Regions from separate parts of the Pelosinus sp. IPA-1 genome, predicted to be linked through region 1. Evidence: riboswitches for the same ligand, from Rfam matches in the RefSeq annotation. Region 1 holds a riboswitch; each other region holds the start of a gene.

Region 1 (5,277 bases):
ATTTGAAGTTTTTGTTGTGTTTTTACCAAAAAGAATCGCACCTCCAGATATTTTCGTAAAGCAAGAAAAACAAACCATTATTTATAAATATCGCCCCTCGATAAATTGAGCTAAAATCCGGTCGTTCATCACTTAGTGTAATTATAGCTTATTTTTAAGTGTATTTGCAACATAGGAAGCTGTAATTGCGCTATTATATGTAGCATTGATAAAAAAACCTCATCCTTTAACTAGGATGAGGTTTTTAGAATCATATCAAATTCATTTTAGTTAAACAACTTTTTATCTGATCCAGTTCAGTTGAGGTAGGTGGGATTAGAGGTAATCTGAAACAACCAGCCTTTTGTCCAATTAAATTTACTGCTGTTTTAACCGGTATTGGATTTGTCGTAATAAACATCATTCGAAAGAAGGGTAAGAGTTCTGATTGTATAGCTTGCGCTTTAGCTAGGTCGTTATCTTTAAAAGCTGAAATCATATCTTGCATACGATTACCTACGATATGAGCAGCCACACTAATAATACCTACCCCACCAACCGCCAATATCGGTAACGTAAGGCTATCATCACCACTATATACCATAAAATCATTAGGCGTAGTCCGAACAATTTCAGCCACTTGTTCAAGATTTCCGCTTGCTTCTTTTACAGCAACAATATTTTTGATTTCCGATAATCTAGCAATTGTTCCAGGCAATATATTAGAGCTAGTACGACCAGGAACATTATAAATAATCAAAGGTAAATTAGTAGTATCAGCAATTGCTTTAAAATGTTGATAAAAGCCCTCTTGTGGAGGTTTATTATAATATGGACCTACTAGCATGGCACCATGTACACCGAGTTTTTCTGCAGCTTGTGTTAGTTTTATTGAAGCCATAGTATCATTAGATCCAGTACCCGCAATAACTGTAGCTTTATCGCCAACTGCTTCAAGTACAGTAGCAAATAACCTTAGCTTTTCTTCATTACTTAGGGTTGCTGATTCACCAGTGCTGCCTGCGACTACTAGACCATCTGAACCATTAGCAATTAAATATTTTGCAAGATTTGCAGCTGCATCATAATTAACACTGAAATCATCATGAAATGGGGTTACCATAGCTGTTAAAATCCGCCCAAAAGTATTCATTTGTTTTTCTTCTCCTTATTAACAGGATAAATTAAACTTCTCATGTAAGGCTGTAACGGCCAAATGTACAAAAGATTTTTTTATTAAAACTGAAATCGATGTATGTGAATCGACAGTCTGTAATATAGGAATATTATTAATAGATAACGCTTCTATAAAACTGGCCATAACACCTGGAACACCATTTATTCCGCCACCGACGACGGAAACTTTAGCACAGTCAAGGGTTGTTTGCACATCACAACCAAATTCGCGAAGTTGAGCTGCAGCCTTATCAGCAAGTTCTTCTGATACCGTAAACATAATTTGACCAGGATGAACGTTAATCAAATCAACACTGATTCCATTGTTTGCCATAGATTTAAATATATTAAAGCTTGCAATGTTATTCAAAGAATCATGCAAATTAACTTTAATTTGAGCGATATTAGCAAGATAGGTAACACCGGTAGCAACACGGTCATTGACATTTGACTCAGTGGTATCTTCTGGCACTATATTAGTTATCAGCGTACCAGGTTCATCTGAAAAGGTTGATTTTACAAGTAAGGGAATATTTTTTTGCATTGCAATTTCTACAGCCCTCGGATGAATGACTTTAGCTCCTTGATGTGCTAGCTGGCAAACCTCTCCATAGGAAATGCAGTCTAGTATTTTTGCAGTGCTGACAATTCGAGGATCCGCTGTCATTATACCATCTACATCAGTATAAATTTCAATCATTTCTGCATCGAGGGCTGATCCTAAAGCAGCTGCTGTAGTGTCACTCCCCCCTCTGCCCAAAGTAGTAAATTCATAATCAATGGTCGCACCTTGGAAGCCACATACGACAGGAATTTTACCCATTCGTAATAAGCTTAGTATTCGGGATGGATCTACTTTCAAAATTCTAGCATTGGTAAAATTATTATCGGTTATAATGCCGGCTTGCCCACCTGTAAGCATAATCGCATCAAGTCCTGCAGCTTGTAGTGTTCCAGTCATAATAACAGCAGAAATCATCTCGCCACAATACAAAATTTGATCGAGTTCACGGCTTGCAATATCTTTATATGCAGTACGTGCCAGGTCAATCAATGTATCGGTAGCGTAACTTTCTCCTTTTCTTCCCATAGCCGAAACGACTACTACTGGATTAAAACCTTTATCATGGGCAGTTTTAATCTTTGCAACTACTAAATCTCTACATTCAGGAGTTGCAACAGAGGTACCACCAAATTTTTGAACTATTATCCCCATTATTTCACCTCAAAGTAAGTTATGTTCAATCATATACTCGGCGATTTGTAAGGCATTTAAAGCAGCGCCTTTACGTATTTGATCACCAACAACCCAAAGATTTAGACCATGTGGAACGGAATTATCTTTTCTAATTCGACCTACAAAAACTTCATTTTGATTGGAAGTAAACAAAGGCATTGGGTATACCATTTCTGCCGGATTATCTTGCAAAATAACTCCTGGGAAATTTGCTAAGAGTTCTTTAGCCTGATCGACTGAGATTGTTTCTTCAAACTCAACATTAATTGACTCTGAATGGCTACGATAAATAGGAACCCTTACAGTAGTTGCTGTAATACCTATCTTATAATCATTAAATATTTTATGCGTTTCATGAACCATCTTCATTTCTTCTTTTGTATAATTATCTTCTACAAATACATCAATATGTGGAATGATATTAAAAGCAATTTGATAATGCTTAGGTAAGCTAGCACTAGGAAGAATATTAGCTTCCACAGGGCGATTTTCAACAACAGCTTGCACTTGATTTGACAACTCATCAATTGCTTCTTTACCTGCTCCAGATACTGCTTGATAAGTGGAAACGACAATTCTTTTAATTTTTGCTTGATCATAAAGGGGCTTTAGGGCCATGGCCATAATAATGGTAGAACAATTAGGATTTGCAATAATCCCTTTATGCTGTCGTATAGCTTCTGGATTAACTTCTGGCACAACCAATGGCACAGTAGGATCCATCCGAAAAGCACTAGAATTATCAATCACTACTGCTCCACATTTTACTGCGGCAGGGGCAAATTTTGTACTAGCAGAACCACCGGCAAATAAGGCAATATCAATATTTTTAAAAGAGTCATCAGTAGCTTCTTCTACGATATAATCTTTTCCCATGAAAGGAATGATTTTTCCAGCGGAACGTTTTGATGCAAGTAATTTTAGATTATCAAAAGGAAAATTACGTTCTTCAATTAAATCTAGGAACTCTTGCCCTACTGCTCCAGTAGCTCCAAGTATCGCTACATTATATTTCTTCATACATATCGCTCCCCATTATTTTTTCTCGTAATATTATATATTCTTATTATATTCATTTTATTTACTATAGTTATTGCTTATGATGCCTGATTTAATGCAAAAGATGCTATGCTGTAAGTTTATGATTATACTATTTATTAAGCTTTCCAATAAACTTATTTTAAAATCTCTTCAAGTCCCAAAACCAAACCATTTGCTGTTAGTACATATTTACAAGCCAATACAACCCCTGGCATAAATGACTCACGGGATATGGAGTCATGACGAATCGTTAGTGTTTGACCAAGTCCACCAAAAATAACTTCTTGATGCGCTACATATCCAGGTAAACGCACACTATGCATTCTAATACCAGAAAAGTCTCCTCCTCTTGCACCTGGTAGCTTCTCGACTTCGTCTGGATGTCCTTGTTGTAAATAACCACGTTTTTTCGCAATTAATTCTGCTGTTTGCAAAGCAGTTCCAGAGGGTGCATCGAGCTTTTGGTCGTGATGCAATTCAATGATTTCCACATGTGGAAAAAATTTAGCGGCATCTTGTGCCAATTTCATCATTAGAATAGCACCAATGGCAAAATTAGGGGCAATTAATGCATTCACTTTGGTTTTTTCACATAATTGACTAATTTCTTCCAGATTTTCTTCGGATAATCCAGTAGTTCCGACAACAGGGCAAACACCATTAGCAATTGCCATACGAATATTATTTAATACTACTTCTGGTCTTGTAAAGTCAACCATTACTTGTGGCTGTGTTTCATTAATTACAGTTTGCAGATTATTACCAACAATAATACCTGTTTTTTCTACACCGATTAAATCACCAATATCAATAAAATCCGATTTTGTATCTACAGCTCCTACGATACTTAATTGCGTATCGTTATGTATGGCTTTTAGTACCTCACGCCCCATTTTACCGTAAGCTCCACACACTATTACTCTAATCATATTGCGCACCTCCTAATAGTAGCAATGTATTCATTGATTGTTATGAATGTTAATCTTGAGGTAAAAATAATAGCCGATGAGTATAATCTCATCGGCTGTCAATCGTACATTCAACAGTTATAAGGATAATGGGAAAACAAATGTTTCCCCACGCCTTAGATAAGATAGCACTCCACTAAAAGGTTACTTTTAGTGACAGTCTTACACCTATTTGATGAAAGACCAGCACTGAAGACTTGGCATCTTCCGCACTTCGGCAAGCAACCCTTTTCTTTCAGATCATAGAGACCAATCTCCTTGAAAGTACTTTTGTTGTCTGCACCTCTATTCCATCCTGCGTAGGATGAAGTGTATTTAATTACATACATTGTATAATAGTGATTATAGTAGTGTCAATGCTTTTAAATAAAAAAGTAAAGTTTTAACAATCATTATATTTTAAGTCATATTTATTTACTGTGATTTTCTACATCTTTAGCGCCATTTTGTCGCAGTATTTGGGCTGCTGAGGTTACCTTAGTTGTATCTGTGCGAATAATAGCAAGAATGCTACCCTGCGCAACCTCTTGCTCATATCGTTGACTTGCTTCAGCAGGAATTCCCCAGTCAATTAGCCCACCAGCGATGCCGCCTGCAATTGCTCCTCCTACTGCAGCCGTAATAGGGCCAACAGCAAGAATAGGCCCGATACCGGGAAGCAGTAAAGCTCCAGCCCCCATGAGTAAGCCACCAATTCCACCTAACGTACCACCAGTCAATGTTCCATCAACAATGTCATCATCATAAGTTTCATCTTGTGTTGTATTAGCATGTTGTTGTTTTTTTGATACAATGTTAATTTCTTCTGATGTAAAGCCTTGTTGACGTAAAGTATTCACTGCATTTTCAGCTCTATCCCTCGATTCAAATACTCCA
Region 2 (5,277 bases), on a different contig from region 1:
CCTGCAAAGCCAACATAGAATTAAGGAGAATTTCTTTTTTTTCTTCTACTGTAGGAGCAATATTCATTCCACCATCCGTAATAAACAAAAGTTTCTTTTGGCCTGGAATTTCAAATGCTCCGAGGTGGCTGAGTAATCTGCCAGTTCGCAATCCTTCTTCTTTATGAAGTACAGCCCGCAGAAAATCACTGCTATTAATTAAGCCTTTCATTAATACCTGGGCTTGACCGCTTTTCACTATAGAAACTGCCTTTTGTACAGCTTTCCCTATATCTGCTTCATGAATGATTTTGGTTTCATCAGACAGACCAACTTCAGCAAGCATAGGAGTGATTAAAGCAGTATCGCCTACTAAGATAGCCTGAGCGATACCGGCTTCTTGCACCATTTTAATCGCAGACAATACCTCTTTATCCTGGGCCACGGCTACGCTAATCATTACCTGATCACGTTTTTTTATTTCCGTTACTATTTCTTCGTAAGAGCAGTACAAATAATCACCTCCTATCTAACAATAATTCTGTGCCGGCTCTTGACCTCTTAGTACTCTAAGGGCACCAAAAGCTAATGCTTCTAGTTCTTCTTCCCCTGGTACAACGGTTACAGGAGCAATAAATGCAACTCTTTTCTTTATTTCATCAGTAATGCGTTCTGAATGGGCAATACCCCCTGTTAAAATGATATGTTCTACATTGCCTGCCAGCACTGTAGCCATAGCACCAATTTCTTTGGCTACTTGATAACAAAAGGCATCTAATACTAGCTTAGCTTCTACATTACCCCCATCTGCCATCGCAAATGCTTCTCGAATATCCGTTGTGCCAAGATAGGCATAGATTCCGCCTTTATTACCTAATTTCTCTCGCAGTTCCCCAGAGGTATACTTACCTGACAAAGCCAACTTTAAAAATTGACCTACCGGTAGTCCACCACAACGATCTGGGGAAAAAGGCCCTTCTTCTTTTGCATTATTTACATCAATCATTCTACCCTTTTTATGTGGTGTTACAGAAACACCTGTTCCTAAATGAGCAACAATTAGATTCATATCCTCATAGTTTTTACCTAGTTGGTTTGCCACCTTACGCGCAACAGCCTTGGTGTTTAATGCATGGGATAGGCTGATCCTTGGTAAATCAGGCAAGCCGGAAATTCGCGCTACTGGTTCCATTTCATCTACAGAAACAGGATCAACAATATAGGAAGGGATCTTCAATGTTTCTGCTAACCCATAAGCCATGACAGCGCCCAAGTTGGAAGCATGTTCACCAAATTGGGCTGCCTTGAGATCATCCACCATGTCTTGATTAATACAATACGTTCCGCCCTTAAGAGGTTTCAAAATTCCACCACGCGCCACCACTGCTTTTAGCGTGGCAATATCAACCCCTTCTGCTGCTACTTGTTTTAAAATTAATCGCAAACGATATTCATATTGATCGACTACTTTTATGAAGCCACTAGTATCCGCTACAGAATGCTCGACGGTCTTTTTAAAAACTATTTTTTCTCCATCGTATACAGCAAATTTTGTTGATGTTGCCCCTGGGTTAATTATCAATAGCCTTTCCGCTGCCCCATATTCTTTAGCCATAAAGTTCCTCCCATTACATTTCAAATTCATTCTATGTATCCACATTTCACCAAATATTCTGTTCATATGTTCTGCTTATTTATTTCATTTTATTTTTCTTATTTCCTGCTTTTAAATAAGAAAAGACTTGGCTTAGGCCAAGTCTTCAGACGCAGGCAGAAGCCTTAGTCGTTCTTACTTGGAATCAAGGAAGTGTTATACTTTCTGATTCCGTAAAAAACAGACAGGTCTACTTCGACCTGCCTGTTCAAATATTTTTAATTATTTTCTAGTAGCCGCTGCTAATTTTATTTCCGTTTTTTCGAAATCCAAGGTAGCAAAATAATCCCCAATGGTTTCTGCCCGACGAATCATCTGCACCTGGCCGTCATCCTTTAATAATAGTTCTGCGGAACGCAATTTTCCATTGTAATTAAAGCCCATTGCATGTCCATGAGCACCCGCATCATGCATAACAATAATGTCACCAATATCAATACGAGGTAAACTACGGTCAATAGCGAATTTGTCATTATTTTCGCACAGGGAACCTGTTACATCATATACATGATCTAGTGGAGCATTCTCTTTTCCCACGACCGTAATGTGATGATAGGAGCCATATAATGCTGGGCGCATTAAATTTGCCATGCAAGAATCAAGACCTACATAGTTTTTGTAAATCTCTTTTTTGTGCAGTACAGTAGATACGAGGTAACCATAAGGTCCTGTTATCATTCTGCCACACTCCATGGTAATTTTCAAAGGATGTAGTCCCTTCGCCACAATTTTTTCTTCATAAGCTTTACGCACCCCTTGGCTGACAACATCAAGATCAACAGCTTCTTGTTCTGGACGGTAAGGAATACCAATTCCGCCACCCAAATCTATCATTTCAATCCGAATCCCTAATTTTTCATACACTTCAATGACTAAATCAAACATCATATTTGCCGTTGCAACAAAGCTATCTGAATTTAGTTCATTAGAAATTACCATGGTATGCAGAGCAAAACGTTTTACCCCTTTACTTTGCACAATTTTGTAAGCTTCTAAAATTTGTTCTCTCGTTAAGCCATATTTTGCTTCCTCTGGATACCCAATAATATCATTTCCACCTTCCAATAAGGGACCTGGATTGTAGCGGAAGGAAAGGATGTCAGGTAAACCAACGTGCTTCTCCAAATATTCAATGTGGCTAATATCATCCAAATTAATAATAGCTCCCAGTTTTTTAGCTGCTTGATAATCTTCTACTGGCGTATCGTTGGAGGAAAAGACAATTTCTTCTCCCGTTATTCCAGCTTGTTCAGAAAGAATAAGTTCTGGCAGAGAACTGCAATCAGCCCCAACGCCTTCTTCTCTCAACACCCTTAAAATATGAGGATTTGGTGTTGCTTTTACAGCAAAATATTCTTTAAATCCTGGTGCCCAGGAAAAGGCTGCCAAGAGTTTGCGAACATTATTTCGAATGGCCTGCTCATCATAAATATGAAATGGTGTTGGATATTTTTCAATAATTTCTTCTAGTTCAATCTTCGTAAAGGGTAATGTTTTTTCTGCCATTTTTGTATAGACCTCCTGAAATTGTTTATTATTTGCTAAAGTTATCGAGTAAAACAAAAAGCAGTTTGCGGAAACCATCCCGCAAACCGCTATAAGAATCTAACGTATCTCATAATCAGTTATGCAGATAGCACTCCACCCAAAATTGGATGACAGTCTTGTATTTATTCAATACAAAACCAACAAAAGGGCCTTTGCCAAACCCTTCTACTTCGGCGGTTATTCCTTTTTGTATCTTTCATCGCTGGCTACTCTAGATACATATTCTTAATATACCGCGCCTCTATCTTTTAGCTATTCAACTGTCATTTTTCTAAGTATAGACTAATCTAGTTTGTCATGTCAACTCTAATCCTATATTTTTTTGTAAAAGTTTAGATAGCCTATCATCTGAAGCCTTACAGATACTATCTTGGTTTTACCAAGATAGCTGGATTCATATATTCTTCATATTGTGCTTCACTAACCCACCCTGTGGCTAAGGCAGATTCTTTTAATGTAATGCCTTCTTTTACTGCACTTTTAGCAATTTGAGCTGCCTTATCATAACCAATTAGAGGTACTAAGCCTGTAATAAGTATTAGGGATTGGTGCAAATAAAAATCAATAATCTCAGTATTCGCCTGTATACCTACCGCACAATTAACATTAAAAGAGTTCATCCCATCCGAAAGTAACCGAATGGACTGCAAGAAATTATAAACAATGACAGGCATAAATACATTTAATTGAAAATTTCCTTGGCTAGCAGCAAAAGAAATTGTGGTGTCATTACCAAATACTTGGGCAACAATCATTGTCAATGCCTCAGATTGGGTTGGATTGACTTTTGCAGGCATAATGGAGCTGCCTGGCTCATTCTCGGGTATTTTAATCTCTCCAATACCACATCGTGGACCACTTGCAAGCCAACGAACATCATTGGCAATCTTCATTAAATCAGCAGCTAATGCCTTCATCATACCATGAACGACGACTACCTCATCTTTACTTGTTAACGCGTGAAATTTATTAGGAGCTGTACGAAATTCCTTGCCTGTTAACTTGGTAATTTCTGCAGCAACGAGTTCGCCAAAGTTCATTGGGGAATTAATACCAGTCCCAACAGCCGTTCCTCCCATGGCCAAATCCCGCATAAAATTAATACCTATGGTCAGCATTTCTTCGTTCCGCTCTAGCATCCGCACCCAACCGCTTATTTCCTGTCCCATAGTCAGAGGTGTCGCGTCCATTAAATGAGTCCTGCCAATTTTTATAATTTCACTGTATTCTTTGGATTTCTGATCTAACGTTTCTTTTAAAGAGGCAATTGCAGGTAATAGTTTATCAATCACTAATGTTACGCCGGCAACATGAATCGCCGTAGGGAAAATATCATTAGAGCTTTGGGATTTATTCACATGATCATTGGGATGAACAATTAAAGGTTCTTTTTCTTCGGCTAGCAACTGAGTCGCTCTGTGTGCCAATACTTCATTTATATTCATATTAAACTGAGTGCCACTCCCCGTTTGCCACACGGCAAGAGGAAAATTACCATCTAGCTTTCCGGCTAACACCTCATCGCAAGCCTTAACTATGGCCTGAGAGCGTTTTGTATCAAGTACACCTAGCTTCTCATTTACTAAGGCAGCTGCCTTCTTTAATATGGCAAATACACCAACTAACTCATAGGGCATCTTTTCGATTCCAATACGAAAATTTTCAAAACTACGTTGCGTTTGGGCTCCCCATAATTTATCAGCTGGCACTTTTATTTCTCCCATTGAATCTTTCTCAATACGATATTCCATATAAAGCACTCCTTTATCAATTCATTACCTATAAGCTAAAAACGAAGAAGGTATCGTGAATTAGATCTTCTCTTAGTTTCTTCTTCATAATTAAAAACAATCCTGCAGTAATTTTAAATCTTCTCTAAAAATAAAAAGTGTTTACAACCTTATTGATTGCAAACACCTTTACCCTATATCTTTCTAAACCTCTTGCGGTAGGCTTTGGCCGTACAATCTTTCTTACCCGACGACTAATTCTCTAGAAAATCCGCTATGAATTAAATCCTCTTCTTTGTCACTTGCAGAAAGTGCCTGACCTAAACCCCCTAAGTTATCAAATATATAGTCCGGTTTAAAGACCGA
Region 3 (5,277 bases), on a different contig from region 1:
ACAATTAGCAAGGACCTGCTTTACTTTTTGTTTCGCTTCAACCATTAAGTGTCCAGATTCTCTAACATAGACAAAACCACGGGAAACTAAATCGGGACCCGCTACAACTGAGCCACTGGCCTTATCTATAGTGATAACTACAATGAGAACTCCATCTTGAGACAATTTGCTGCGATCACGCATAACAATATTTCCTACGTCACCTACTCCTAAACCATCAACAAAAACCTTACCTGACGTGACTTTCCCTGATACCTTCCCACTAACAACACCAGCTTCTTTGGAAAACTCAAAGACCTGTCCGTTACTACCTATAAAAATATTTTCCTTTGCAACGCCCAATTCTTGAGCTATCTTTCCATGGCTTATTAACATCCGATACTCGCCATGTACGGGAATAAAGTATTGAGGACGAACCAAGGTTAACATTAATTTTAATTCTTCCTGGCTGGCATGCCCTGAAACGTGAATACCAGCAGAACGTTCATGTATCACTTCTGCTCCTAATCGTAATAAGGCATCAATCGTCTTTGATACGGATTTCTCATTACCTGGAATCGGTGTCGCAGAAATAATAACAGTATCACTAGGACTAATCTCAATTTTTCGGTGATCGTTCATTGCCATTCTCGTTAAGGCAGACATAGGTTCCCCTTGGCTACCAGTCGATAAAATCAATATTTGGTTTCCTGGATAGTTTTTAATCTCATCAATGTCAATTATGACACCTTCGGGAACCGTTAAATACCCAAGTTCTGTAGCAATATTTACAACGTTAATCATACTGCGTCCGATAATTGCCACCTTGCGGCCATATTTACAAGCAGAGGTAATCGCCTGCTGTACACGTAATACGTTGGATGCAAAGGTAGCTAAAAGAATTCGCCCCTTCGCATTGTAAAATGCTTCATCCAAAGCAATGCCGACCTGTCTTTCTGATTTCGTAAAACCCGGTCGTTCCGCATTCGTGCTGTCAGACATCAAGACGAGTACACCTTCGTCACCTAATTCGGCGAATTTATGAATATCCATTGCTTTACCATCAACTGGTGTATAATCAATTTTAAAATCACCCGTATGGACAATTGTCCCAACCGGAGTCTTGAAATACATTCCTACGGCATCAGGGATGGAATGACATACGCGAATGAACCCTACTTGAATTGTACCAAATGATATTTGATCGCCTGGGTTCACTGGAACCAGCTTGTAGTTTGCCACGCCATTTTCTTTTAATCGGCACTCGGCTAACCCTAATGCAAGGCGCGTACCATAGACGGGTACGTCAATTTGCTTTAATAGATAAGATAAAGAACCAATATGGTCTTCGTGGCCATGAGTAATAACAACCGCCCTTATCTTATCCTGATTTTCAAGAAGATAGGAGATATCAGGTATAACTAAGTCAATCCCTAACATATCATCTTCTGGAAATGCTAAACCAGAATCAAGAATGATAATATCATCTTCGTAACGAATTACGGTCATATTCTTGCCGATTTCGCCTAACCCACCAAGTGGAATAATGGCTAATTTATTTTGTTTTTCCAAGAAAAATACCTCCAATATTTGAGTTTGTACATTTAAGTTTTTTTCACCAATAGACGTTCCGTAAACCAACCGTTCCCGTTTTAGATTGGTTTCATCCAAATGTTCATAAATGAAAATACCCGCTCAAAACCCATTACTTTCTATTGTACTTCAAGTTGCTTCAATATACAAGTTTTGGCGTGTTAAACAATACTTTTATCACAATTTTTGCCCGTTAATGGGATTTCCACAAAAATTTTTGTGCCTTGACCTAAGGCTGATTTAATAATAAATTTTCCTTCCACCAAAGCAACACGTTCTCTCATTCCATAAATCCCCAAACAAGTATGACTATGGGAATTTCTAACGATTTCTGTATCAAAACCTACACCGTCATCATCAACCAACAAAATAAGTTTATCCTGTTTCTTATTTAAGGATACCCAAACCTGTTTTGCTTTTCCATGTTTGACTATATTCGTTAATGCTTCCTGTAAAATACGATATAATGTGATTTCTACTTCAGGAGAAAATCGTTCTCTTGATAAGTTATTAAAATCAACATACATAGATATTCCATATTGCTTAGTATAGTTTTCTATATATTTTTTAGCCGCAGCCACTAACCCTAAGTCATCTAATAATACAGGGCGTAATTCAACTGCCATATGATGCACCGCTTCTAAGGTCGTAACCGCAAGGTCACGCATTTCTAGTATCTTTTCTTGCTCCTCTCTACTTTGCACTTGCTCTGCGAGGACACGTAGACCAACAATGATGGACGTTAAGGACTGGCTTGTTTCATCATGGAGCTCCCGTGATATCCTTTTACGCTCATCTTCTTGTATTGTAATTATTTTATTTAAAAATATGGACTGAAGTTCTTCTTTTTCTGTTAATGCCCCTACTAACCTTTCCTGCCTAGCATTTGATTGAAGATTGGCTTCTACGAAACGTGCAGCTAACCTAGCATAAGGCTCAGCAGTTTTCTGATCACCAGTTACGCCAATTAAGCCAATACATTGCTCCTCAAACATAATAGGAACATTAAAGCCATTGCGGGTACCAGGCATATCTATTTCATCTTCTTCACTAACATAAAACTCCTTCACAACTCCATTCTGCAGCATCTTTGCCCCGGCTTCATGAATTTGTCCAATGCGTTCTCTACTAAAAGACGCAATAATTACTCCATGTTCATCAAGTATATTTACATTCTTATTTAATTCAACAGCTACAGTATCTACTAAAGACTGCGCAAATTTCGCATCTAATCGTCTATGCTCATTTTCCACTTGGAAACCTCCAAAAATATTCTTGCGTATCTTATTTCTTCAGACACTTTGCATAATCCTATATTTTTAAAAATTTCAATAAATATATTTTAATTATTGATTGACAAGTAATCCTAGTTTTAATAAAATAAGCAAAGAATTGAATAGGTTGTGATTATAGAGGTGCAAGTATTATGAGTAAGTATAGTGAGCCGGAAGCAATGAGCTATACAGAAAGGAATAGTTGCCGAAACAAAAAAATTCCTACTTTTTTTGTTGGGCTTGTATTGAATAAATGCAAGACTGTCACCAAAAGCTTCTTTTGGGTGGAGTGCTATCTCACACAAGCGGTAATTTATCTTTGTATAAATTTTTTGGTTGTGAGATAGCTCACAACCATTTTATTTTGTAAATTAGGAGGTAAATTATGTCAATTCCTACGGTAAATCTGAAAGACTTATGTCCAGAAAAAGTAGGCCTCAAGCGTGACATGAAATCACGCCACCTTATGATGATTTCTATCGGTGGTACCATTGGTACTGGACTCTTTCTAGGATCAGGCCAAACTCTTAGTCAAGCAGGTCCTCTTGGTGCTGTTCTTGCCTACCTAACAGGCGGTTTTATCATGTATATGGTTCTCTTATGCTTAGGTGAACTAACGGCAGCCATGCCTGTTTCTGGCTCGTTTCAAAGCTATGCCTCTCGTTTCATATCCCCTGGAGCTGGTTTCACCACCGGCTGGTTATACTGGATAAATTGGGCAATTTGTATTGCTGCTGACTTTACCGCTGCAGGCATTATTATGAATAATTGGTTTCCACAGCTGGCAATCTGGATGTGGTGTGGAATCTTTGCTGTGATGTTAGCCTTATTAAACATCATCTCGGTAAAAGCCTATGGTGAAGCAGAATTCTGGTTTGCTGGTATCAAAGTAACTGCAATTTTAGCTTTTATTGTCGCTGGTGCAGGTCTGTTGTTTGGTTTCTCGAGTCATTCTCTCCCTATTGTTGGGCTCTCCAATTTTAACACTGGCTCTGGTCTTTTTCCAAATGGCTTTGAAGCAGTACTTTTAACTATGATCGCTGTAGTATACTCTTTCCAAGGTGCTGAGCTTGTAGGGATTGCTGCAGGTGAATGCGAAGACCCAAGTAAAAATGTCCCTCGCGTTATTAAAGGGATTACTTTCCGCATTATTATATTTTATGTGTTAGCCATGGTTGTACTCGCAGGTATTATTCCGTGGCAAGAAGCCAGTGTCTTAGAAAGTCCTTTTGCGCATGTATTTGGTATGTTAGGATTCCCTTTAGCAAAAGATATTATGAGTTTTGTTGTTATGACCTCCGCCTTATCTGCAGGTAATTCCGCTTTATATGCCTGCTCTCGTCTCCTCTGGTCTATGTCCAAAGAAGGATTAGCCCCTAATTTTCTAGGCAAATTAAACTCTCGTGGTGTTCCTATCAATGGTGTTTATTTGACTCTAGTATTAGCTTGCATGTCTTTACTTACCAGTGAGTATGCTGCCGATACCGTATATTTGTGGCTTATGTCTAGTACAGGGCTTACAGGTTGTCTAATTTGGGTTATTATTGCTTGGTGCCAGATAAACTTCCGTAGAGAATTTGCTCGCCTAGGTGGTAAATTGGAACAACTCAAATTTCGCACACCGTTCTACCCTTTTGTACCTGCACTTGCTTTGGTATTAAACATTGGTGTTATTTTCAGTTTATATTTCGATGAATCACAACGTATTGTTCTTTACACTGGTATTCCTGTACTGCTTGCTATCTATTTATATTATGTAATATTTTTAGATAAAAAAATCACAGGATCGAAAGCCCAAAGTCTGTAAATATAAGAAAAGACTAAGGCTTGTGCCAAGTCCTTGGACGCAGGCAGAAACCTTAGTCGTTCTTACTTGGAATCAAGAAATTGTTATACTTTCTGATTCCGTAAAAAATGGTGGCCTCTTAAAATGAGGCCACTATTTTTTATTTACAGGCAAAACTTACTATAAAACACATACCTCTTACTTATGTTATAATGTTATGTAAATTTAAATAGGTAGGAGGCATCATTATGGATTCCTTATCCCATGCACTAATTGGCATGGCTGTTGCTGGTTTATCTGGACATCCTTTATCCTTACATGATCCTATTTATCTCGCGACGGTTATTGGCGCGCAAGCACCTGATTTTGATATTATCGCTCAAGTCAAAGGAAATTTTTCTTACCTTAGACAGCATCGTTCTTTTTCTCATTCCATCCCTGGTTTATGCATGTGGGCAGCTATGATTAGCGTAAGTCTTTATGTTTTTATGCCGGAAACCAATCTTTTTTCCTTATTTGGCTGGGCCTTTGCTGGTTGTTTGTCACACAGTATCATTGATTATTTTAATACTCATGGCGTGGCAATTTTATGGCCTTTTCGTAAGGAACGCAAAAGTTTACAACTTTTAAATGTATTTGACCCTA

The links. Region 1 has a riboswitch for lysine ahead of dapB (4-hydroxy-tetrahydrodipicolinate reductase). Riboswitches for the same ligand answer to the same signal wherever they lie in the genome.
Region 2: it holds a riboswitch for lysine, as region 1 does, so the genes downstream of both, QSJ81_RS01455 (diaminopimelate decarboxylase family protein) here and dapB (4-hydroxy-tetrahydrodipicolinate reductase) in region 1, are expected to answer to the same signal.
Region 3: it holds a riboswitch for lysine, as region 1 does, so the genes downstream of both, QSJ81_RS17785 (amino acid permease) here and dapB (4-hydroxy-tetrahydrodipicolinate reductase) in region 1, are expected to answer to the same signal.

The regions. Positions count from the first base shown of each region.
Region 1 is NZ_BSVC01000004.1:232,826-238,102, forward strand. It holds gene QSJ81_RS10865 (ribonuclease J) at 1-29, opposite strand, end outside; gene dapA (4-hydroxy-tetrahydrodipicolinate synthase) at 251-1,132, opposite strand; gene dapG (aspartate kinase) at 1,151-2,371, opposite strand; gene QSJ81_RS10880 (aspartate-semialdehyde dehydrogenase) at 2,381-3,412, opposite strand; gene dapB (4-hydroxy-tetrahydrodipicolinate reductase) at 3,568-4,362, opposite strand; lysine riboswitch at 4,520-4,697, opposite strand; gene QSJ81_RS10890 (general stress protein) at 4,812-5,277, opposite strand, start outside.
Region 2 is NZ_BSVC01000001.1:330,449-335,725, reverse strand. It holds gene QSJ81_RS01465 (phosphate acyltransferase) at 1-493, opposite strand, end outside; gene buk (butyrate kinase) at 509-1,594, opposite strand; gene QSJ81_RS01455 (diaminopimelate decarboxylase family protein) at 1,856-3,139, opposite strand; lysine riboswitch at 3,260-3,433, opposite strand; gene fumC (class II fumarate hydratase) at 3,547-4,932, opposite strand; gene QSJ81_RS01445 (HAD-IIA family hydrolase) at 5,155-5,277, opposite strand, start outside.
Region 3 is NZ_BSVC01000007.1:152,681-157,957, reverse strand. It holds gene QSJ81_RS17795 (ribonuclease J) at 1-1,551, opposite strand, end outside; gene QSJ81_RS17790 (sugar diacid recognition domain-containing protein) at 1,734-2,825, opposite strand; lysine riboswitch at 2,975-3,149, shown strand; gene QSJ81_RS17785 (amino acid permease) at 3,232-4,653, shown strand; gene QSJ81_RS17780 (metal-dependent hydrolase) at 4,881-5,277, shown strand, end outside.